One region of the Vibrio sp. QJM3NY_39 genome, then DNA from elsewhere that is predicted to be linked to it. Evidence: predicted binding sites of a transcription regulator. Region 1 holds the regulator's gene; each other region holds the start of a gene.
What was found. The regulator CRP, encoded in region 1, controls carbon source genes, mostly activating them, when cyclic AMP is high. The targets are predictions, from matches to a motif close to TGTGANNNNNNTCACA.
Positions count from the first base shown of each region.

Region 1 (8,208 bases):
GTGGTATTTAAGCCGTCAGAGCAGACACCTTGGACGGGTGAGTTTGCGATGAAACTATGGCAAGAAGCTGGCCTTCCTGCTGGCGTAATTAACCTAGTACAAGGTGCCAAAGAGACAGGTATCGCACTGGCTGATGCTAAAGGCCTTGATGGCGTGCTGTTCACAGGTAGTGCCAATACCGGTCATATCCTGCATCGTCAATTCGCGGGCCAACCGGGCAAGATGCTGGCACTAGAAATGGGCGGCAACAACCCTATGGTGATCAGCGACCAATTTGGTGATGCTGACGCGACGGTTTATACCATCATTCAATCGGCTTTCATCAGTGCGGGTCAACGTTGCACGTGTGCACGTCGCTTGTATGTGCCTGTTGGAGAGAAGGGCGATCAACTGCTCGATAAGCTCGTGGCTGCGACCTTGAAGATTCGTGTCGATCAGCCATTCGCTGAGCCAGCACCCTTCATGGGGCCACAAATTTCGGAAGCTGCGGCTAAATTCATTCTGGACGCGCAAGCTAATCTGCAATCGCTAGGCGGTGTAAGCCTAGTAGAAGCAAAGGCGGGTGAAGCGGCGTTTGTTTCTCCGGGTATTATTGATGCAACCAACATTGCTGAATTACCAGATGAAGAGTACTTCGGTCCATTGCTACAAGTAGTTCGTTACCAATCGCTAGAGCAAGCGGTTGAATTGGCTAATGACACACGCTTTGGTTTGTCTGCAGGCCTAGTTTCAACAGACGATTCTGAATGGGAATACTTCGTTGACCATATCCGTGCGGGTATTGTTAATCGTAACCGCCAGCTAACAGGCGCAAGTGGTGATGCACCATTTGGTGGCCCGGGTGCTTCAGGCAACCTACGCCCAAGTGCTTACTACGCGGCGGACTACTGTGCTTACCCAATGGCGTCAATGGAAGGTGGTGAAACTCAACTGCCAGCGACATTTAGCCCAGGTATTGAGCTTTAGTTTAAGCTCTTAAGCTATAAGTTCATGAATCATAAGCTTATGAGCTCTAGGTTCATGAATAACAGATTCATTGGTTAATTGTGTAATGAGGAAGCGGTGTTATCGCTTCCTTTTCCATCACGTCCGACACCTAGATTGGGCGGTAGATAATAATAGAACAAGTATGTCACAGGCTGATGGCTGCTGACTCTGTGTCCAGCCTCTCCCTCTCTAATCCAAATTACTAGCTTGCTAGAACCTCTGACAAGGAGTCACCATGACGCCCGATCTACTCTTTAAATCACTATGGGACGATTACATTCACAGGCTTTGCCCATCGGCCGAGAAAGTTCATCATCTGCTGAAAGAAGACGAAGCCCTGATTAATGATCACATTGCACTGCGAACTTTCAATGTTGCACCGCTAGGTATTGAAACACTGGCTAAGCCTTTCCTTGAATTAGGCTACAAGGCTTGTGGCGACTACTTGTTTGAGAGCAAGAAGTTAGTGGCTAAGCACTACGAGCACCCAGACCCAAACCAACCGAAAGTGTTCATTAGTGAGTTGAAGGTAGAAGAGTGTTCAAGTGACTTACAACAGATCGTTGCGAAGTTGGTTGAGCAAGTAGACGCAAGCAAGCTTCAAGGTCATGAGTTCTTGTTTGGTGGTCGCCTTTGGGATCTGAGTTTCGCGGATTTCCAAGTGCTAGCAAAAGAGAGTGAATACGCGTCTTGGCTAGCGGCTCATGGTTACGGTGCAAACCACTTTACGGTGAGTGTGAACCAGCTTAATGAGTTCGATGAAGTACAGACTGTGAATGACCATTTGAGTGATTCAGGTTTCACTATCAATGCATCTGGCGGTCAGGTTAAAGGCTCTCCAGAGGTCTTATTAGAGCAATCATCTACAATGGCAGACAAAGTGCCAGTTTCATTTGTTGAAGGCAATGAGGTGATTCCTGGTGGCTTCTACGAGTTCGCTAAGCGTTATGCGATGGCGAATGGTGAGATTTATACAGGGTTTGTTGCAGCATCGGCTGACAAGATCTTTGAGAGCACCAACGGTTAAAGAAAGATACGAGCACGGGCTTTACCCTAAAGATGCGGGTACGCTTCGCTTTGAGAGTGTTTGCGCTTGGACGCGGGAGGTGCTCCATTCGCATCTCGCATCTGCTCTCTAGATCTTTAGAAAACAAAAAAGCCACCAAATTTGCATTTGGTGGCTTTCAAATTTTTGGCTCAGTTAATCGAGATTAACGAGTGCCGTATACCACGATAGTTTTACCGTGTGCAGAAATTAGGTTCTGCTCTTCTAGCATCTTCAAGATACGACCTACTGTCTCACGAGAACAACCAACAATCTGGCCAATCTCTTGACGAGTGATCTTGATTTGCATGCCGTCAGGGTGAGTCATTGCATCTGGCTGTTTCGCTAGGTTAAGTAGCGTTTGAGCGATACGACCTGTTACGTCAAGGAACGCTAAGTCACCAACCTTTTGGCTAGTTACTTGTAGACGGTTTGCCATTTGCGCTGAAAGGCGCATTAGGATATCTGGGTTCACTTGGATAAGTTGACGGAATTTCTTGAAAGAAATTTCAGCTACTTCACAAGGAGATTTTGCACGAACCCATGCAGTACGCTCTTGGTCTTCTTCGAAGAGGCCAAGTTCACCAATGAAGTCACCTTGGTTTAGGTAAGAAAGAATCATTTCCTTACCTTCTTCGTCTTTGATAAGAACTGCCACAGAACCTTTAACGATGTAGTACAAGGTTTCTGCCTTTTCACCAGCATGAATCAAAGTACTTTTTGAAGGGTACTTATGAATATGACAGTGTGAAAGGAACCACTCTAATGTTGGATCGGTTTGGGGTTTACCTAGAACCATAATATCTTACTTCCTCTGCAGGGTATGCTTGCCGCTTTCCGTATTTTAGCTAAGCCTAGATTGACTTGTAGGATAAGAGCACTCGTTGAGCGCTGCAAGCTATCTTGTGTTTCGTTTAAGAATAGTATCCTTTTTCAGGTACTATTTCTTGATTTTAATCGTGACCAAGCTACGATTTTTACGCAAAATTGTGCACATGATCACGGTATGAAAAGTAATCAACCAGAATGGCGTCTTGTTAACCTATTTTTCCGGTTTCGATGAGCTGTTGTAGGATGGGCCTTACAATGAGCTCCATAGCAAAACTCATCTTGCCGCCTGGCACCACAAGCGTGTTGTGGCGTGACATAAATGAGCCATCTATCATAGCCAGAAGGTAGGGAAAATCGACGTTTTTGATGCCACGCAAACGTATAACCACGAAGCTTTCGTCTAAACTTGGAATCCCTTTGGCGTTCAGTGGGTTCGATGTATCTACGGTTGGAACACGCTGAAAGTTGATGTGAGTACGCGAAAATTGTGGGGTGATGTAATTAAGGTAATCATCCATTGAGCGAACAATAGAATCCATTACTGCTTCGCGTGAGTGCCCACGATCGCGTGTGTCACGAACGAATTTTTGGATCCACTCAAGGTTGACGATTGGCACCATGCCGATCAGCAAGTCGACGTGCTGTGAGACATTGATGTCGCCATCTACCACGCCACCATGAAGGCCTTCGTAGAACATCACATCGGAATTTTCTGGGATCTCTTGCCATGGCGTAAAGGTGCCCGGCATTTGATTGTAAGGCACGGCTTCATCGAAGGTATGTAGGTAACTACGGACTTTACCCGTGCCTTCATTACCGTATTGACGGAAGAACTCTTCTAATGCGCCAAAATCGTTGGCTTGTGGACCAAAGTAGCTGATGTGCTTACCTTGCTCGCGAGCCTTACGGATCTCGACATCCATCTCTGGTCGAGTGAAGCGATGGAAACTATCCCCTTCAACCCAAGCGGCCTTCACGTCCATCATATTGAACATTTTTCGGAAGGCTTCTGAGGTAGTGGTGGTGCCGGCTCCTGATGAACCCGTCACCGCAATAATTGGATGTTTAGCGGACATGACAACCCTTGTCTTTTGAGTAACTTACTTGTTAGCAATCGTTTACCACTATAACACGGCTCCTTTATGAGCGCAGCTTAGAAGCGTTTTGTGACTTGAATATCAACGGTTTCATGCAGCTCAGAAAACACGATGCTGACTTCCTTTGAGGCTAATTGATGTTTCACTTGATCAATCTTGTTTTGCAGTGAAACCTCTACGTCGCCGTAGTCTGTGCCTTCACGCAGCACGAATTCTTTAATGAGGTTTTCCAGTGTTTCTGGCGCAATGTCTTGCCATGGGATGATCATAAATACTTCTCTCTTTTATGTTCATAAATAGGTTTATTGATGTGTTGATTACCGTGTCTAGTGACGTCTACTACTCAGTCCTTAACAAAGGCTCGGTCATTATGCCGAATCTTGGATACTTTCATAGTAAGCAGGCAACGCTTCTTCTAACCAAAACCTTGGTTTGAGCGTGCTACCGGTAATGAACCCCACATGGCCGCCTTTTTGAAATAGGCGATAGTCGATGTTGTCAGGCAACACGAACTTTGGAATCACGTCGTCTGTCATAAACGGATCGTCTTTGGCATGGATGATCTGAGTCGGTAGCTTAATCTTATTAAGTTTAGGAAGCGCTGAGCACTGAGCATAGTAGTCCTGAGCATTCTTGAACCCGTGCAGAGGCGCAGTAATCCGTTCATCAAACTCATACAGCTTGTCTATCTTCTTAATGGTTTCGGCGGTGATACCGAGCTTTTCTTGCAGCAGCTTAATCTTTTTCAAGGCATTCGATTTGAGAGAGTTGAGCAGGTACTTTTTATAGAGCTTAGAGAAACCTCGCTCAATACGACTAGAGCAACAAGCCAGATCAAAAGGTGCAGAGACAATCGTCGCCGCCGACAGCAATGGGTCGTCCGCGTACTCAGCCAAATAGTTCGCCAGCATGTTACCGCCCAAAGAGATACCAACCGCTACCTTAGGGTTATTGGGAAACTGGGCGTGTAGATGTCTTAGGAAAAAGCGTGCATCTTCGACTTCACCTGAATGGTAAGCGCGAGCCAAGCGATTGGGCTTTCCGCTGCAGCCTCTGAAGTGCATCATCACTGATAGCCAGCCATCTTTAGCAAAGGCATTCATCAGTCCGTTGGCATAAGGGCTTTCAAAGCTTCCCTCTAAGCCATGGAATAGAACGAATATCGGCTTGTTACTTCGAGCCTCATTACTTGGGGTGTCACCCTCTGGCGATTCGCTCCAAGCAAGATCGAGAAAGTCACCGTCGGGTGTTTCTAAGGTTTGCCATTGAGGGTCAAACAATGCCTGCTTTCTAATAAATCGTGGCACTAAGGTTTGTAAGTGCGGATTAGATAAACCAGCGGCTGCGGTAAATATTGTCATAAAAACAGTCCATGCTTCTTTTATGGGCTTTGATAAAGTGTTGAGCTTTTAGCGAAACGCCCACGTTTTTATTTGAGCTTGGTTGATTCTCGGTATAAGCGCAAGGGTTTCACTGATACGGGTTACAAAAACAGGGTGTAAGTAACTGGTTGAATATTGTCGAGATTGAGCTTCAAACATATTGCCAGTCATGCGCGCCACTCCCGTGTGGAAACGAAGAGCGATACTACCAAGGTAAGCTTGGATCTTGATTGAAGATTAGAGAAAGGAAACGCGTTAGGGTTGAGGTGCTGGTTCAGAAAAAGCGTCGTAGAGGTTTTCAGCCCCTAATAAACGACAGTATTGAAAAGCGAGTGGTGATTGCTGGTTAGCCGTAAGCTGAAGAGAATTAATGCAGTCGACGAGATCAGATTGCTGTTGCTTCTCTAACTGCAGTTCAAATTGGAGAGCTTCACGGTAGAGGGAATCGACGACTTGAGGTTTGAGGTGCTTACGCAGCTCTCGGTAGCTATGAAGCAGGGTTTCAGAGCGGCTTAAGCACTGTTGTACCTTGTGCCACTCTTCTTCGGCAAAAGACAATTGCTGCTCATCGAGCCATTTGAGAAGCAGCAGTAGATTGACGTTGCCGTGGAACTGGTTTTGCAAAGCTAGGCACGCATCCTTTACACCGCGCACACTGTAATACTGAAGGCTAAATTGCCATAGTCGTTCCAGTGTTAGTGATATTGGTGCGTGCTCTGGGCTCATAAGCTATCCATATCCTGTTCCATCTGCTCAAGCTCTTCTTGAGTGGACATCCAATCCATTTCAACTTCTTCTAGCTGCGACTTACTGCTCGCTTGGAGAGCGAGTACTTTATTCAGTTTAGCCTTATTTTCAGCTTCATACAGTGAAGTGTCGGATAATTCTTGCTCAGCTTCTTCGAGAGATAGCGTTAACTTATCCATCTGCTTTTCAAATTGAGTCAGCTTTTTACGAAGTGGTGCCGTCAGTTTACGGAACTCGGCTTCTTTACGTTTCTGCTCTTTTTTCGCTGCTGCACTGTTGGCTCCGTCTTTTGCTGGTGCCAATGCTTGTGCTTCTTTGCGCTCAACTTTCTGCTGTTCGGTTAGCCACTTGTAGTAATCGCTTAAGTCACCATCAAACGGTGCCACCTGACGGTCGTGCACAAGGTATAAATCATCAGTAGTCGCACGAAGTAGGTAGCGGTCGTGCGATACGATAACCATCGCGCCTTCAAACGTTTGTAGGGCGAAGGTCAACGCCTGACGCATGTCGAGATCCAAGTGGTTGGTTGGTTCATCGAGTAACAACAGGTTCGGCTTTTGCCATACCAGTAGCGCTAATACTAAACGCGCTTTTTCACCACCCGAGAATGGCGCCACCTTGTCGAGTGCTTTTTCACCTTGGAAGCCAAAGCTACCTAGGTAGTCACGCAGTTGTTGCTCGGTGTGTTTCGGCGCAATTTGCATCATGTGCTGAAGTGGCGTTTCTTCTGGGTGCAACGTCTCCAATTGATGCTGAGCGAAGTAACCCATCTTAACGCCTTGCGAATAGCTCAGCTCACCGCCTTGCTGTTTCAGTTCACCTGAAAGCAGCTTGATTAGCGTTGATTTACCAGCACCATTTCGACCAAGCAGACCAATTCGGCTGCCGGGTACTAGATTAAGGCGAATCTTCTCTAGAATCAGATTGTCATCATAGCCCGCTGATACTTCATCCATCATCATGATTGGATTTGGTAGCGCGTCTGGCTCTCTAAACTCAAAGCTGAATGGATTATCAAACTGAGCGGGCAGCACTTGTTCCATTTTCTCTAGTGCTTTAATACGGCTTTGCGCTTGGCGAGCCTTTGATGCTTTGTAGCGGAAACGGTCAATGTAGCTCTGCATGTGAGACATTTGTTTCTGCTGCTTTTGGAACATTGCCTGCTGCAGGATTAACTTTTGTGCTCGTTGAGTTTCAAACGATGAGTAGTTACCGGTGTATTCATTGAGCTGCTGGTTTTCAACATGCACGATGCGGTTGACGATAGGATCTAAGAAGTCTCTATCGTGCGAGATAAGAACCAGTGTGCCTGGGTAGTTTTGTAACCAACGCTCTAGCCACATTACTGCGTCTAAATCCAAGTGGTTGGTAGGCTCATCGAGTAGCAGTAAGTCACTGCGACATAGAAGGGCTTGCGCTAAGTTCAAACGCATACGCCAACCACCCGAGAACTGGGTTAGGTTCCATGTCATTTGCTCTTGGCGAAAGCCTAGGCCATCCAATAACTCGGCAGCACGTGCTTTGATGCTGTAACCACCAATGGTTTCAATCTTGCCGTGGATCTCTGCGACTAATGTGCCGTTGTCGGCTTGTTCCGCTTTCTCTAGTTGATCTTCAAGGCCACGGTATTCACGGTCGCCATCAATCACGTATTCAATGGCTGTTCTTTCTAATGCTGGTGTTTCTTGAGCAACCCAAGCCATTTCCCAATGAGCTGGTTTACTGAACGAGCCTGCATCAATAGACAGTTCGTCCTTGATTAGGGCGAACAGCGTAGATTTACCACAGCCGTTTTTACCAACCAAACCGATCTTGTCGCCAGGATGAAAAGTCGCAGATGCTTGGTCGAGGAGTGGCTTACCACCGCGGAGCAATTGAATATCAGAGAAAGTAATCATAATTGAAATAGCATAGAAATTAGAGGTGAACAGACGCCTGCATAGTAGGCTGAAACCAGATAAAAGTCGATCACAATGCAATTTGCGTTATGATGCCAATAACATATTAATAACTTTTGCTTAAATTCTTGTGGCCTTGCCACCGTTTAGCCCTCAAAGGAATGTTTCAAAGGAATGAGTAATACTCCCTCGACAGACAAAGCCGTGCCAAAGGTGTTAAT
Region 1 is NZ_CM173505.1:295,412-303,619, forward strand. It holds gene astD (succinylglutamate-semialdehyde dehydrogenase) at 1-966, shown strand, start outside; gene AC3CHU_RS01325 (2-oxoadipate dioxygenase/decarboxylase family protein) at 1,223-2,014, shown strand; gene crp (cAMP-activated global transcriptional regulator CRP) at 2,199-2,831, opposite strand; gene AC3CHU_RS01335 (phosphoribulokinase) at 3,070-3,939, opposite strand; gene AC3CHU_RS01340 (YheU family protein) at 4,017-4,229, opposite strand; gene AC3CHU_RS01345 (hydrolase) at 4,329-5,321, opposite strand; gene AC3CHU_RS01350 (TIGR02444 family protein) at 5,598-6,068, opposite strand; gene AC3CHU_RS01355 (ABC transporter ATP-binding protein) at 6,065-7,987, opposite strand; gene kefG (glutathione-regulated potassium-efflux system ancillary protein KefG) at 8,162-8,208, shown strand, end outside.

Region 2 (8,208 bases), on a different replicon from region 1:
ATGGTTTCTTTCCACGGCCAAATCTTAGGCAGCGTACCGATCATCAAACCAGTTAAGAACACTAGTGTGAAATCGCGGAATGAGCGCAGTAACCAAGAAAGTACGTGCGAGAAAGTCAGTAGGCCAATCACACAACCACTAAGGAATAGCGCAAGCACATCGATTTGGAACTCTTTAACCGCACCAAGAACCGGACCATACATACCAATCAATAGCAGAATGAAGCTACCCGAGATACCCGGTAAAATCATCGCACAGATCGCAATCGCACCCGCAATGAGGATATTGATACTGGTTGGTTCCATTTGCAATGGCTTAAGCACGGTAATGCTATAGGCGAAAGCAACGCCAAGCAGCAAAAACACGAATCGAATCATATCGCGCTTCTCTACTTGCTTAAGAATATGGAAAACCGACACCAAGATCAGGCCAAAGAAGAAAGACCACAGTGGAACGGGGTGGGTGACTAATAACCAAGAAATCAGTTTTGCAAATGTCGCAATGCTCGTGAATACGCCTGCGAACAGTGAAATCAGGAAGAAACCATTGATGTGGTTAAACGCGGCTTTGAAGCCTTCGCGTTTCCATAAGCCAAGTACGCTAGGGTTAATCCTGCGAATGCTTTCTAGCAGCGTATCGTAGATACCAGTGATGAATGCGATGGTTCCGCCCGACACGCCAGGAACAACGTCTGCTGCGCCCATTGCCATGCCTTTGAAAAAAGTACTTAAGTAGTTCATTGCTTCATAGAGTTGAGGGTGATTTTGTGCAGTATACAAACTTTAGTGTAAAAAAAGTATGAATATGCCATTGGGGAAGGGCTTTTATTACTCTCTTAATTGTAAGGCAATAAGTTGAACTGAACATTTGCCTAACATTTAAAATACAACCACTTAGTAATTTGTCATTAAGAGCAGAGATGAAACTGATCTCTTATCGATATTGCATCTTGGTTGCATTATGCAAATGCACTTTGCAATTCGCATGACAAATTCATGGTTTTTATGCGATGCAGGGCTTATAAAACGTCGAATAAAAGTTGGCACGCTAACTGCATTATATACATTGACCCTTCTTAAGCCGAGGGTCACCTAGCCAACTGACGTTGTTAGTGAACCTATTGATTTGTTCACAAATATATAGAGCCAATCGCGATTATTGCGGTTGGCTATTTTTTTGCCTGTCGTTTGGTGATTGTCTTTTTACTTTTCCAGCTCCTACATTTTTAAGCTCTAAACTTCAGATGAAAAAAAAGCCAGCCACCATTGGTGACTAGCTTAAGCTTTTCTCGAATCAATCTCGAATCAATCTCGAATCAATCTCGAATCAATCTCGAATCCGTTTTAATACCCCATTAACTGCAATAAGTTCTCAGCAGTACTGATCGCTTCTTTACGGTTTGCAATATTGAGCTTTTGATAAAGGTTTCGAATGTGAGTCTTGATTGTGGTCCCCGCAACATCCAACTCTTGGGCTATCTGCTCATTACTAAAGCCAGAATAGATTAAGCCAAGTACTTGCCATTCACGCTGGGTGAGTGGGCTAGTGCGCACAAGCTCAGGAATATTCGGGTGATTAACCAAGTTCTCAACAAAGTCTTCATCGAAGTGAACCGAGCGGCTGCGTTGGGTGGTTGAGATATCTTTCATGATCTGTTGAGCGCGATGGCGTTCTAAGTCACCTAAGCCTGGCTTGTTGCTCAATTTATCCAAGATATGCCCGATAGTTCCACCGTCGATCAAGAAGTTACCAACCATACCGGTTTGGTTGGTCATATGAAGCGCTTCTTCAAGTAGCACACGTGCGCTGTCTTCATCGTTAATTTGTGTACGCAATACCGCTTCAACGATCAAGTTTCGGTTGGTGTCGGTAATCAGATGTGAACGCTGCGCTTCACTCTTAAGGAAAGTCAGCGCTTCTTCAGCATCTTCATACTGCTCAAGGATGATGTGAGAACGTACGATGTTTCTCCATTGAAGCTGGCAGAAGTGGTTACTTGCCGATTCAGGTCGAACCGCCACGCTTAGCCAATCACGGATTGCCTCTTTATTGCCTTTTACTTGCCAGAATAGAATCAAAGAAAGAGAAGCATTTGCGGTCCAATCTACGTGGTAAGTTGATTGACGTAGCAGGTGTTGAATTTGGTCGATAAATTTCGACGCTTTATCAATCTCGCCGCGGCTCAATGAAATACGAGCCAGCATAGAATAGCTGTGCAGGTGTTTACTCGGAGAGTGGTGACCAAGGATATCTAAGCCTTTGTAACAACACTCTTCTGCTTCATCTAATCGGTTCCAACACCAGAAGATCTGAGCGCGAACACGCAGCAAAAATTCATGTAGAGGAACGTATTGAAGCTGATGCTCTTCGATCAATTTGAATGCGCTGTCTTGTAGCTCAAATGCAGCTTGAACATAACCTTGAGCAATCAAGATTTCGCTTTGCTGCAGAATTGCCCATAGAGCCTGATGGTAAACCTGATACTGACGTGCCAGTTTTTCTGTTTGTTGCATCATCGGTAGCGCACGGCTTAGGTTACCCATTACGTGATTCACTTCGCCCACAACCGAGGTTGCGACAATGCGGCTACGATAAACGGTGGTGTTCAACTGGCTCAACGAAAGCTCAGCCAATTCCAATGCTTTCTCAGGCTCATTGCTGTTGATCGCAACTTGGGCGCGCAAGGCGTTGTATTGCCCTTGCTGCTGAGTATCCAGTTCGATGTTTCGAGCTTGATATTGAGTCTCAGCTTCTTCCAACAAAGTCCCCACTTGATCATAGCGGTGCTGACTTTGTGCAAGCCAAGCGCGCAGCATTGATAGCTTCGGCTCACTGTATAGTTGATCCGTAGTCAGTTGCTTGATCGCCATCTCTAGCGATGAAAGCTCGCCCTGATTGAACATCGGCCAACCGTGTTCCGTCAGAATTTGAATGATCAGTTCTGGATCTTCAGCACGTTGTGCATGTCGCAGTGCTTGATGAGGTGTTTTCTGTTTGATCCACGCCTTAGCCGCACTTCGGTGCAACTCGGCTTCTTGCTGTGGAATTCGAGCTTGGCGCTCGTGGGCAAGAAATTCGCCGAATAGATTGTGGAATCGGTACCAGTTTTTCTCGCCTTCAAGCGGGTAGATGAATAAGCCAAATCGGTTGAGTGATTCGATCATACCCAGTGCGTCTTCACGCTGTGTAAGCGCGCAGACTAATTCGTCATTGAAATGATCAAGTACTGAACACTGCATCAAGAACTGTCGGGTTTCTTTATCCAGTAGATCGAATACTTCTTCAACCAAATAATCCCAAAGGTGAGCATGGTTAAAGTGAGAGAAAGACTCTGCCGATTGCGCCAGCGTGCGTTTTTGATGTTGAGCTTGAAGGGCAATAAGCTGTAACGCCGAAGGCCACCCCTCAACATAAGTACAGATACTACCAGCGGTCGTGTCATCTACGCCATCGGCGACACGTTGATTGAAGAAGCGCGTCGTCTCTTCAGTATCAAAAGCCAGCGAATCGTTTCCAATTTCAATCATCAGATCACGAACACGAAGGTTTGCAGTGCCAAGTGGTGGTGTCCCACGGCTAGTCACAACAAGCGTCAGGTTGTCAGGCATGTGTTTAAGGAAGAAGCGCATTGCTTCGTGGATGTCGTCATTGTTGACCAAGTGATAGTCATCCAACACAAGGAAACATTCGTGATGGAATTCAGACATCTCAGCAAACACTTCACTTAACAAAGAATGCAACGATGAAAATTGTCGCTTTTCTGCCAGCTTTTGGGCATTAGGGCAGGCATTTTGAGTCGCTTTATTGAGCGATTGCATTAGGTAGTTGATAAAGCGAAAAGCATCGTTGTCACTGTCATCAATGCTGTACCAACCCACATTGGGTTTATCTACCAGCCATTGTGCTGCCATTGTGGTTTTGCCGTACCCCGCTGGAGAGCGGAATAATACAAGCTTATAGCAATCTGCGTGTTGGAGCAGATCGAGAACCCTAGGTCGTAGGATTGCATTATGTAAGCGGCCGGGACGAGTCAGTTTCGAAGGGATCCACATGTCGAAGTTTTTCACCTATTCCGTGGCTTATGTTCTGGATTACCTCAATCTATCGTTGAGTGTAATCGAATGACATCAGCCTAATTACTTAAGTCTTCAATCATATTACGTGAAGCAAAACGGCACCGACTATGATCCTCCTCAGAAACCTTGCACTCCTGCATGTTTTTAGGCTTCTACGCCCTTTATTTGAGACTTTGCTCACATAGCGGGTTGGTTTGTGAATGTGACTTCCTTCATCCCAACACGTAAATCTATGCAAAAGATGAGAGGAAGAAATTATTTTCGTGATCTGAATATCAAATTTGATAATGACTTTAATCCGGTTAAATAAAAGTCACATCAATTGAAGGTAAGTTATCGAACGGGAGCTTGTGATCTTAGTCACTCCAAGTTTTTGTTCGAAGTCAGAACATGAGAGTCAGATCACTAACCCTATGTCGGTACGCCCCCTACGCCCTCCCATCTACTCCTAGTTTGTCGCGTTAGCGGGAGGATGTTTAGTTAATGGTGACCATGCACGATATGTGACAGATGAATTAGAACTATTAAAAGCGAGATTTCTGAAATGAAACCAACTCAGCAAAAAACTTTCGATAAAGTGTCGTTCCAAGAAAGCGTTAAGAAGCATTTATCTGCAACCTACGCAACAACGATTGAAAACGCAGATAGCCGCGCATGGTACCTAGCAATGGGGCGTGCGCTAGCAGAATTGACAACATTTGATCTGTTAGAAACTGAAAATGACGAAAAAATTAAGAACGCGAAGAGCGTTAACTACCTTTCACTAGAGTTTTTGATTGGTCGTTTAACAGGTAACAACCTGATCAGCATGGGCCTATACGAGCAAATCACTCACGCAATGGAAGAGTTAGGTCAAAACCTAACTGACCTTCTAGAAGAAGAGCGCGACCCATCACTAGGTAACGGTGGCCTTGGTCGTCTTGCTGCTTGTTTCATGGATTCTTGTGCCGCTCAAGAATACCCAACAGTCGGTTACGGTCTTCACTACGAATACGGTCTATTCAAACAGTCTTTCCAAGATGGTCGTCAACAAGAAGCACCAGACGCGTGGCGTGGTGTTGAAGGTTACCCTTGGGAAGTAGCTCGTCCAGAACTAGCACAACACATTGGTTTTTACGGCCATGTAGAAGTTGAATACATCGATGGTAAAGAAGTTCGTACTTGGGTTCCGGGTATGGAAGTAAAAGCAATGCCTTGGGATCTACCTATCGTAGGTTACGAGTCAAACACGGTTTACCCATTGCGCCTTTGGGAATGTCAGGCAATCGCACCATTCTCATTAGCAAGCTTTAACAACGGTGACTACTTCGAAGCGCAACACTCGCTAATCGATGCAGGCAACATCACTAAAGTACTTTACCCGAACGACAACCACGAGAAAGGTAAGACTCTGCGTCTAATGCAGCAGTACTTCCACTCAGCAGCGTCTGTTCGCGACATTCTACGTCGTCACGAAGCAGCAGGTTTCTCTCTAGAAGATCTGCCTAAGCAAGAAACAATTCAACTGAACGATACGCACCCAACGATCGCTATCCCTGAATTGATGCGCATCCTGATCGATGAGAAAGGTTTAACTTGGGACCAAGCTTGGGAAATCAGTGCTCATACGTTCGCATACACGAACCACACACTACTTCCAGAAGCATTAGAGACTTGGTCTGAATCTTTGATCAACCGTCTTCTTCCACGTCACATGGAAATCATTTTTGAAATCAACCACCGCTTCATGCAAGAAGTTCGCAAGATGTGGCCTGGTGACGGTGAGAAGCAAGCGAAGCTTTCTATCATCCAAGAAGGTTTCCACCGAATGGTTCGCATGGCAAACCTATGTGTGATTGGCTCTTACAAAGTAAACGGTGTAGCTGCGCTTCACTCTCAACTAGTTAAGAAAGACTTGTTCCCAGAGTTCAACGAAATCTTCCCTGGCAAACTGACTAACGTAACGAATGGCATCACGCCACGTCGTTGGTTGAAGTTCTGTAACCCAGGGCTATCTACGCTAATTACTGGCAAGATAGGCACTGAGTGGCCAGCAAAACTTGAGCAGCTAGAAGGCATCGCTAAGTTTGCAACAGACGCGAAATTCCAAAAAGAATTCATGGCTGTTAAGAAAGAAAACAAACAGCGCCTTGCTGATTGGGTTCAAGAGAACATGGGTATCGAGCTAGATACTAACGCTATCTTCGACGTGCAAATCAAGCGTCTTCACGAATATAAGCGTCAGCACCTAGATTTGCTACACATTCTATCTCTGTACCACCGTATTCTTAACGAACCTGGTTTCGAGTGTGAGCCACGCGTATGTTTCTTCGCAGCAAAAGCAGCACCGGGTTACCACCTAGCGAAAGAGATCATCTTCGCGGTTAACAAGATCGCAGAGAAGATTAACAACGACCCTCGCATTGGCAACAAGCTGAAAGTGGTATTCATCCCTGACTACCGTGTAAGCATGGCTGAAATCATTATTCCTGCGGCAGACGTTTCTCAGCAAATTTCATTAGCTGGTAAAGAAGCATCAGGTACGGGCAACATGAAGATGGCGCTAAACGGCGCGCTAACTATCGGTACGATGGATGGTGCAAACGTTGAGATTCGTGAAGAAGTTGGCGATGAAAACATCTACATCTTTGGCCTAGACGTTGATGGTGTAGTGGCATTGCAAGCTCAGGGTTATAACCCATACGATTACTACAACGCAGACCCACTGCTGAAAGCATCTCTAGACCTACTGACTGGCGATGAGTTCTCTCCAGGTCAACCAGGCCTTCTACGTGCAACGTTTGATAGCCTACTAGACGGTGGCGACCCGTACCTATGTCTTGCTGACTTCGCATCTTATGTGAAAGCACATGAAGACATGGGCAAGCAGTACAAAGACCAAGCAGGTTGGGCTAAGAAAGCGATTCTTAACACAGCATTGGTTGGTAAGTTCACATCAGACCGCTCAATCCGCGATTACGTGAACAACATTTGGAAACTTGAAGCGGTTAACCGTTAATACTTCCAAAGTAGCCAAGGCAGTTTCTGCCTTGGCTCAATTAGCTTGTGGGCAAATAGATGGCTTAAAAAGATAGCGATGCTTACAAACTGATTGTCACAAGCTAATTGATTAGTAACAAATTAAATTAACAACCCTACAAAATTGAAAGCGTCAGAACGTTTTCGGAGAGAGCGATGAAAGAACAGACCGTATTAAAACAAGTCGCAGAAATGGCAAATATTGCCGACAGTTACGTTAGTGCGTGGGGCGATGAAGCACAAGTATCAGAAGAGACGATTACGTCTCTATTGGCTTCATTGGGCTACGATACAAGCAGCGATGATGCACTGCTTAAATCTGTAGAAAGAAAACACAAAAAAGATGTACTAGACCCAGTTCTTGTCTTGCGTGACGGTGAGCCAGTAGAAGTGGCGCTTAATCTAGGTGTTAGTGCTCGTGAAAGTGAGTTCAGCTGGCGTTTAGAAACCGAGCAAGGAGAGGTACTTGAAGGCTATCTTCAATCTCAAGTCGTTCGTGACGAGCGTGCCGAGGGTGGCCCTTTAGTGTTTGCATTGCCAAGTGATTTGGCATGGGGTTATCACAAGCTGATTGTGAGTCGTAAGCGCCGTAAGAAGCCTTACGAGATGACATTGATCATTACGCCAAAAGCGTGTTTCAAGCAGTCACCAATCGAGCAAGGCAAAAAGCTTTGGGGACCAAGTGTTCAACTGTACACACTAAGAACTCAGCACAACTGGGGTATTGGTGATTTTGGTGACCTTAAACAGCTTGTTGCTGATATCGCTTCTCGCGGTGGTGATTTTGTTGGTCTAAACCCAATTCACTCATTATTCCCAGCGAACCCAGAAGGCGCGAGCCCATACAGCCCGTCCTCACGTCGTTGGTTGAACATCTTATACATTGATGTGAGCTCAGTACCTGAATTCGCATTAAGTGCTGAAGCACAACAAACGGTAGGCAGCGCTGAATTCCAACAGCGTCTACAAAAAGCTCGTGAAGCGCACTGGGTAAACTACACCGAAGTGTCTGAACTTAAGATGAGCATCTTGCCTCTGTTATTCGCAGAATTTAAGACTCGTCATTTAGATAAAAACAGCGATCGTGCACAAGCGTTCTTAGCGTTTGTAGAAG
Region 2 is NZ_CM173506.1:299,412-307,619, reverse strand. It holds gene AC3CHU_RS17365 (polyprenyl-phosphate transporter) at 1-740, opposite strand, end outside; gene malT (HTH-type transcriptional regulator MalT) at 1,344-4,052, opposite strand; gene AC3CHU_RS17355 (glycogen/starch/alpha-glucan phosphorylase) at 4,621-7,074, shown strand; gene malQ (4-alpha-glucanotransferase) at 7,251-8,208, shown strand, end outside.
Region 2: malT (HTH-type transcriptional regulator MalT) is a predicted target of CRP. The motif match lies at 4,243-4,258, and genes of this name have one in related genera.

Region 3 (8,208 bases), 860 kb from region 1:
AGTTTTTCATCGGGTAGATATTCAACATTCCAACCATGGAATAGAATACGACGTGATGTAGCGTTATTCTTCAACAAATCCACTACATAATCAATTTGATTGATAATCGATCCATCTTTACATTCCCATGCTGTCCACTGCTTACCATATACAGGGCCTAAAGAGCCATCTTCTAATGCCCACTCATCCCAAATTTTTGCATCTAGATCATTTACATTAGTACTACCTGATATAAACCATAGCAACTCATTGATCACACCTTTGAAAAATACTTTCTTAGTAGTTAAAAGCGGAAAACCTTTTGATAAATCAACACGGTACATGCGACCAAACACTGAACAAGTTCCTGTTCCTGTTCTATCACCTTTCTGTGCTCCATTTTTATATACGTCTTCCAATAATTCTAAATACTGTTTCATGATTAAACTCCTTGGCCAACTGGTAGTGTGTACTGGTAGTTACTACCATATTTAAACCAGGCAGAATGTATTGATATAAAAGGTTTTTTACTCAAGCGATTACTTACTAGTAGTTTTTTCGGGGGTATTTTTTGCCAGAAGTTTAAGATCTCGCCGCGGTCATCAATGCCGTTTGTTAGATCATCAACAATCTTCTTCAGTTGGTCGATATGACCGCCGTCAGGTTTTGCCCATGCACGTCCTTGAACGCCATAAACACGGCCCATGTCGTCTTCACCCTTGCGGTAAGGGTTATTCAGCCATGCTTCATTCAGGTTAGAATTCGCATCCCAAGTTTTAGTCCCTAGTTTGCGAAAATCTTCAGCATTGTCGTAACCGCGGATATAGCCAAGCAGCTCAGCAACTGCGGCTTTCCAGAAACTTTTACGTGTTGTTACCAGTGGGAATTGGTTATTACCAACATCATATTCAAGGTCAGCATTGATTACGGTTAGGCAGCGCTTGCCTGTGCGTTCATTTTCAATCCAAGTACCGTCATTAACGATACGCTGACAGAGATCTAAATACTGTTTCACACCAATTCCTTACTTCGTTTGTTGTGGTAATTCATCTTTGTAGTGACCACGCTTGTATGCCCAAACCATCATCAGCACACCGATGATAACCATTGGCAGTGACAAAATTTGTCCCATAGAGATAAATCCACCGAACAAACCTAGCTGAGCATCAGGTTCACGTACGTATTCAACTAGGAAGCGGAATGTACCATATCCTGCTAGGAATAATCCTGATACAGAACCAAGAGGGCGCGGCTTTTTGATGAACCAATTCAAGATGAAGAACAGTACAATACCTTCAAGCGCCATTTCATAAAGCTGAGATGGGTGACGAGGAAGTGGACCACCGTTAGGGAATACAATCGCCCATGGCACATCAGTAACACGACCCCATAGCTCACTGTTCATGAAGTTGCCCATACGCCCCATACCTAAACCAAATGGCACTAATGGTGCAATCATGTCAGCGACACCAAAGAAGGTTCGACCGTTCTTTTTGGCATACCAAAACATCGCGGTGATCACACCAATCAAACCACCGTGGAAAGACATACCGCCAGTCCATACCTTAAATAGGTAGAGTGGATCTTCAATGAAAAGGCCAAAATTGTAGAAAAGTACGTAGCCAATACGACCACCCAATACCACACCTAGAAAGCCGGCAAACAGTAAGTCTGATACTTGCTCTCGAGTCCAACCACTACCGGGTTGATCAGCTCGGCGATTTGCTAACCAAAGAGCAAACATAAAACCGACAAGGTACATTAGGCCGTACCAACGAACTGAGATTGGTCCTAGTTCAATAAGAACAGGATCGATATTTGGGAATTCGATAAAACCCTGAGACATACTTGGCTCTCTATCTAAAATTGAATAACGGTTAACTCAACAGCTAACAGAAAAGACACTACAGCAGCATAGTGGCTGCTATAAACATTAAAAATACCGCAAAGAATTTCTTCAGTACGGGGGTTGGTAATTGAGTGGCCAGTTTAGCGCCAACTCGTGTGGTCAGAACTGAGGTACAAGATATCGCGATCAAAGCCGGTAGATAAACATAACCCAAGCTATACGCCGGAAGATCATCGACAGAAGAGCCATGCCAAATAAAGCCTAACATTCCCGAAATCGCGATAACACAACCACATACAGAGGATGAGCCAACCGCTTTGCGCATTTCCACACCGTGATGATTAAGGAAGGGTACCGATAAAGAACCACCACCAATACCAGCCAAGCTTGAAACCAAACCAATACCGCCACCACATAACATGGTCTTAGCTGAACCCGGCATCAGCTTTTGACTCTTAGAGCGGATCGACAACAACATCTGCAACGCCAATACCAAGACAATCACACCAAAGACTTTTGGCAGATATTGAGCAGGAATAACGTCGGCGACAAAAGAACCTAGGAAACCACCAATCACCACGCCAGGCATCAACCACTTAACGACAAAAAGTTCCACATTACCCAATTTTAAATGGTTAATTGCAGACGATCCCGAGGTGACAATAATGGTTGATAACGAGGTAGCCAATGCCATTTGCATCGCAAACTCTTGAGGAATACCCGCTTTAGGAAGCAAAAATAGCAAGGCAGGAACTACCAGCAAACCACCGCCAATGCCTAGCAAGCCCGCTAAAACACCAACAATAGCACCAAGGCCCGCTAACAAGCCTATCAGTTCATATGACACGTTAAATCCTATTTTTTACCTGCTCGAATGAAGCCTGTAAATTCACGCTCTTCGAAATAGTTCAGCATCATACTATATATGTCACTACCATATGGTTTTGAAAGCGCTCTATTTGCCAAATCCTGTAATTCACTCAAGTTAGATTGGCGAATCAAATATTTAGTCCTCGCGACATTTGAGGTATTCATACTTAACGTCTCATACCCCAACCCAATCAGTAACAACGCGCCCATAGGATCACCGGCTAGCTCGCCACAAATACACACAGGTAATTGATGTTGCTTACAAGTATCATGAATTTGTTTTAATGCCATGATCACCGCTGGGTGCATTGATTCATAGACATCAGATACTCGTGAATTGTTCCGATCAACCGCTAATAAATATTGAGTTAAGTCGTTGGTACCGACTGAAACAAAGTCGACCTTATCAGCAATCAGCGGCAGTATGTAAAGCATTGATGGTACTTCAATCATGATACCAACGCGAGGCATACGCACTCGGTTATCAAGCTCATGCACTTCGTCATACGCTTGTTCAATAAGTTGTAGCGCGTCATCCAGTTCCTGAGCACCAGAGATCATCGGCAGCAAAATACTCAAGTTATGGCTTTCACAGCTCGCACGTAGCATGGCACGTAACTGAATAATAAAGATGTCAGGATGATCGAGCGTAAAACGAATACCACGCCAGCCAAGGAATGGGTTGTCCTCTTCGATTGGAAAATAAGGTAAGGCCTTATCGCCACCGATATCGAGTGTACGCATCACCACTTGCTTCTCAGGGTAGCTCGCGAGTACAGAACGGTATTGCTTGAACTGTTCGTCCTCTGACGGAAACCTCTGCTGCAACAAGAAAGAAATTTCGGTTCGATACAGCCCCACCCCATCAACGCCTTGGTTGATAGCGATATTGGTGTCGGCACTCAAGCCCGCATTAAGCAGGATCTCGACTTGCTGGTTGTCTTGCGTTTTTGCCGGTAAGTATAGTTCTCGATTGACCATAGAAGAGAGCTCACTCTCTTCTAAAATCAGCCCTTGATATTCTTTGAGCAGGTTTTGAGTCGGCTCAATAAAGATCTCGCCACTATACCCGTCGACAATCGCTTGCTTACCATTAGCTTGAGCAAGATTTAGGTTAACCCCCATAACAGAAGGAATACCCAAAGCTCGAGATAAAATCGCGGCATGTGAGTTCGCCGCCCCTTCCAAAGAAATAACAGCTAAAAGTTTTTCTTTGGGAATAGAGGCCAATACCGAAGCCGTTAACTCTCGAACCACCAAAATAATTGGCTTATCTAGCGTGCGAAGTTCATGTTCAGAATTGTGAAGGAAATAGAGTAATCTTTGACCAAGCTCTCGGATGTCTTGTGCCCTCTCACGAAGGTACACGTCTGACATACGAGCAAAGCGATTCGAGTAGCTCTCAACAACCTGCCTTAATGCCCAATCGGCCTTATCGCCTTTCTGGATTTGGCTCTTAAGATCCTTACGCAACATGGGATCGTTGAGTAAGTGAGTAAACAGGTCAAAGATCGCCAACGCGTCTTTATTTATTTCACTGTCTAGGCGCTTTCGCATTCGCTTAAAGTCATTGAGAGCATTTTCGACGGCGACTGCCAGCATTTCATGCTCTCTTTCAACATTAAGCGTCGATGCTGGATAAACATCGGTGAGTTCAGGCTGAGTGTTATCCCACCATAAATCACCAATCGCAACGCCCGATGAAGCTGCAATACCTTTAATCTTAGGTAGCTTCTGTTGCTCTAAAAGCCAATGGCCTTGAGTTTGAGCGTGCGCCACAATAACCGCAAGTTGTGCTGAGAGTGTGACAAGGAAGGATTCTTCCATCTCACTGAATAAACGAGGAGACTTCTGTTGAATGACCAATACGCCAAGCACTTGCTTGCGATGGATAATCGGAGTGCCGAGAAAAGAGTGATAAACCTTTTCTCCAAGCTCTGGAAAAAACTTATAAGCAGGGTGAGCAGATGCTTGTGCAAGGTTGATAGGTTCAGCACTTCTTTTGACAAGGCCAACCAGACCTTCGTCAAAACCAATGTGAATGCTATTGCCTTTGAAGATCAGGCCTTGAGTTGCCATCAACTCAAGACGCTGCATATCATTATTTGCCAAATACACGGTGCAACATTCCGTCTGCATCGCACTGCATGTCTCTTTAACCAAAATATCAAGAGCCGTCGACACATCTTCAACTCTTGATACGTGTTCAACTATTTCCCTTAGTTGACTGAGCATGCTTAACCTCTACGCAATTTGCGTTTTCCTTTTGTTTTTCGCTCTTTAAACGGCATTGCTAAAGATGCGAATTCTTTCATCGCTCGACGGTAAACATCTCGCTTGAAAGAAACAACTTGTCGAACTGGGTACCAGTAACTCACCCAACGCCAACCATCAAACTCAGGTGTACTTCCACGCTGCATATTGATCTGCGATTCATCGCAATCTAAGCGTAAAAGGAACCACTTCTGTTTTTGTCCAATACAGACAGGTTTAGAATCCCACCGAACCAGTCGTTTGGGCAGCTTATAGCGTAACCAATGACGACTTGTCGCGACGATCTTTACATCCTTTTTAGTAAGGCCAACCTCTTCATACAACTCGCGGTACATTGCCTGTTCCGGAGTTTCACCTTCATCTATTCCCCCTTGAGGGAATTGCCATGAATGTTGCCCGTATCGTTTAGCCCAGAAGACCTGACCATGGTTGTTACAGATTACAATACCAACATTTAATCGGTAACCATCGCCATCTATCACTGGCCAACCTCTATCTAAATTTTTAATTACTCTGATTTTTCCACATATCCCCAATCGGAGCAAACTTAGTGACGTGACAAGCGCTATATTTATGAATATTAACTAAGAATATGGATAAGTTTTGCTCAAATTCTAGTTACCCACACAAGAGTGAGACATAGACCACATTTATTCACCTTTTCTGTGAATAACTATGTGAAGAATTACCCGCAATCGTTTTTTTTAATCCATAGATTCATCAACATCAAAAACACCAAGTCGAGTAAATATAATTTATTTAATTAAAAATCAATTAATTAGAATTAGAATTTCATTTTTAAAAACATTAAAAAAGTAAAAGATCTTTCAAAAACAGAACATGGTTAAAGATCAACCACTCCGATGTTTATCCACACTAGTAAGCGAAAGATTCATTTTGAGCCCCATTTGGCAAGCATTTAATCCACCATAAACCCCTGTTTATTTATCCACTAAATTAATATTTCAATTAATTACCTTTATGTCCTGTGGATAACCATGAGTTTGATCCCTTTCCTAACAAGGAGATCATTTCTTAACCAGTCGTCATATGGTGATAACTTCTGGTAAAATCATTTTTTTGATCATGTCTTTTATTATGAAACCAGAACCACAAACACAACAAGAGCTGCTAGATAGAGCGTATGCTATCGCCGGAATGACCTTTAAAGAGCTCGCCGATGAAGCTGAGATGGTGATGCCAAACGACCTCAAGCGTGATAAAGGCTGGGTTGGACAACTATTGGAATGGCACTTGGGTGCGCCCGCTGGCAGTAAACCAGAACAAGATTTTGCCAAACTCGGTATCGAGCTTAAAAGCATCCCGATTGGCTACTCTGGAAAGCCACTCGAAACCACCTTTGTTTGTGTCGCTCCATTGATGGGCGTGCAAGGCATAACTTGGGAAACCAGTCACGTTCGAAACAAGCTGTCTAAAGTGTTGTGGATCCCAGTAGAGGGAGAAAGAGAGATTCCGCTGGCAGAAAGGCATGTTGGCTCCCCATTACTCTGGACACCAAGCCTAGCTGAAAACGAACTCCTGAAAAGAGATTGGGAAGAGCTGATGGAGTTGATCGTGTTGGGTAACGTTGAGCAGATAACAGCAAGACACGGTGAAGCACTGCATTTAAGACCAAAAGCGGCCAACAGTCGCGTGTTAACAGAAGCTTACGGTGCAAGTGGAAAACCTATCAAGACTAAGCCACGTGGTTTCTATCTACGGACTCAATTCACCCATAAATTGCTGACAACCCATTACGCATAGAGCTCTTATCTAGCATAGATGGACCAAACTATCAGTATGTTACAAACCGCCTGTAACTAGAATCAATCTCTAGCTACGAACGCTCTCTAATGAGGTTTGAGCGCCAGTTCAATATCGCAGTAGCTTTGGCTTGGCTCATTACCAAACTCGTCATAGGCGTTGTGTAAGCGAAGATACGCCTTTTCAAAACCGAGCCGGAGCAACTCTTCTTTCACTTGATCCAAGGATCCAAAGTGAAGCGGCTCACCGTCTTGCTTTACCGGTTCTAGCTTGTGTTTATATTCCACTGCTAATAGATATTCCGAGATATCGGAACAGCCAATAACGTATACCTTTGGTGTTTGATAAGAGTCTTTGTGCTCTCCATGTAACCACATATCTAATTGATGCTTTTGCATAGCCAGCCTCCCTTGCTCTATAAAGCGTAGTAGAACTCTTTTTCTTTACTAGATAACGACTTAAAAAAGCACACATAACGGCTTAAAAAAGCACACATAACGGCTTAAAAAAGCAAAAAAGAGAAACAAGTGCTTCTCTTTTTTGGCCAGTTTTAGTTCAAAAGCTTGCACTTTCGACGCCACAACTATCACTGATATTTATCTTAAGGGGTGAAAGGCGCTATCACCCCACAAGATTACGTCGGTATTCGCGCGCTTAAGACTCGACGAAGGTGACGAACTCGACGTTCAATCGTAACGACTTCAGGTTCAGAAAAACCAATTGGTCGACCATCGGCTTCAAGGCCAATATCTCTCAATAAATGAGTATTGTTCCATGGTAGATCGTATGAACTACGACGAACTTTTCGTTGCCATTCACGTTCTTCACGACGAAGATCTGCACGGATAAGGACTGTTGCTAGTTTTAAGTATACTGAGTGACGCATAATAACTCTCCAGTTGTAAAATAAACTGAGGAAAAATAGCGTGTTAGATAGTATGAGGGCTTCTCACTTAGCTGCTATTTTTCCGCAGCCAAATAAGGGTACGGATCTATTAGTTAGGTTTATCTTGGGTGTTTCGATCGGCCATGGCTGATGTTTGTGACATAACAGTCACCATGTCAGTACACGGATCAAACGACGCGCAAATATGCTGTATAAAATCGAAATGTTTCATTTGCGCCTCCAAACTAACTAAAAAATCCAAAAAGAAATGAGATAATAAAAGCAAATAAGTCTTTGTTAAGCTATTGCTTTCACGGTTAAAGTCTAACCAAGTGAGTATATTATTCAACCGATAATTGATTAACAATTTCAAAACAAATTATTCACCCAAAATATCAGTTGCATATCACTTTATATATAACATATTCACTATGATTATATAAAATCACAGAACATCTCTCTTAAAGACCGAGCCTCCAATAGCTCAATCTATCAATCTGTCAGCAATCAACGATCAACGATCAACGATCAACGATCAACGATCAACGAGAAGTTGTAGCAATAGATATAAAAAAACCACGCATCA
Region 3 is NZ_CM173505.1:3,039,564-3,047,771, forward strand. It holds gene AC3CHU_RS13525 (thymidylate synthase) at 1-419, opposite strand, end outside; partial or broken gene AC3CHU_RS13530 (thymidylate synthase) at 554-994, opposite strand; gene lgt (prolipoprotein diacylglyceryl transferase) at 1,004-1,825, opposite strand; gene AC3CHU_RS13540 (sulfite exporter TauE/SafE family protein) at 1,884-2,675, opposite strand; gene ptsP (phosphoenolpyruvate--protein phosphotransferase) at 2,684-4,933, opposite strand; gene rppH (RNA pyrophosphohydrolase) at 4,936-5,454, opposite strand; gene mutH (DNA mismatch repair endonuclease MutH) at 6,071-6,736, shown strand; gene AC3CHU_RS13560 (DUF6482 family protein) at 6,823-7,134, opposite strand; gene AC3CHU_RS13565 (hypothetical protein) at 7,371-7,622, opposite strand.
Region 3: rppH (RNA pyrophosphohydrolase) is a predicted target of CRP. The motif match lies at 5,606-5,621, and genes of this name have one in related genera.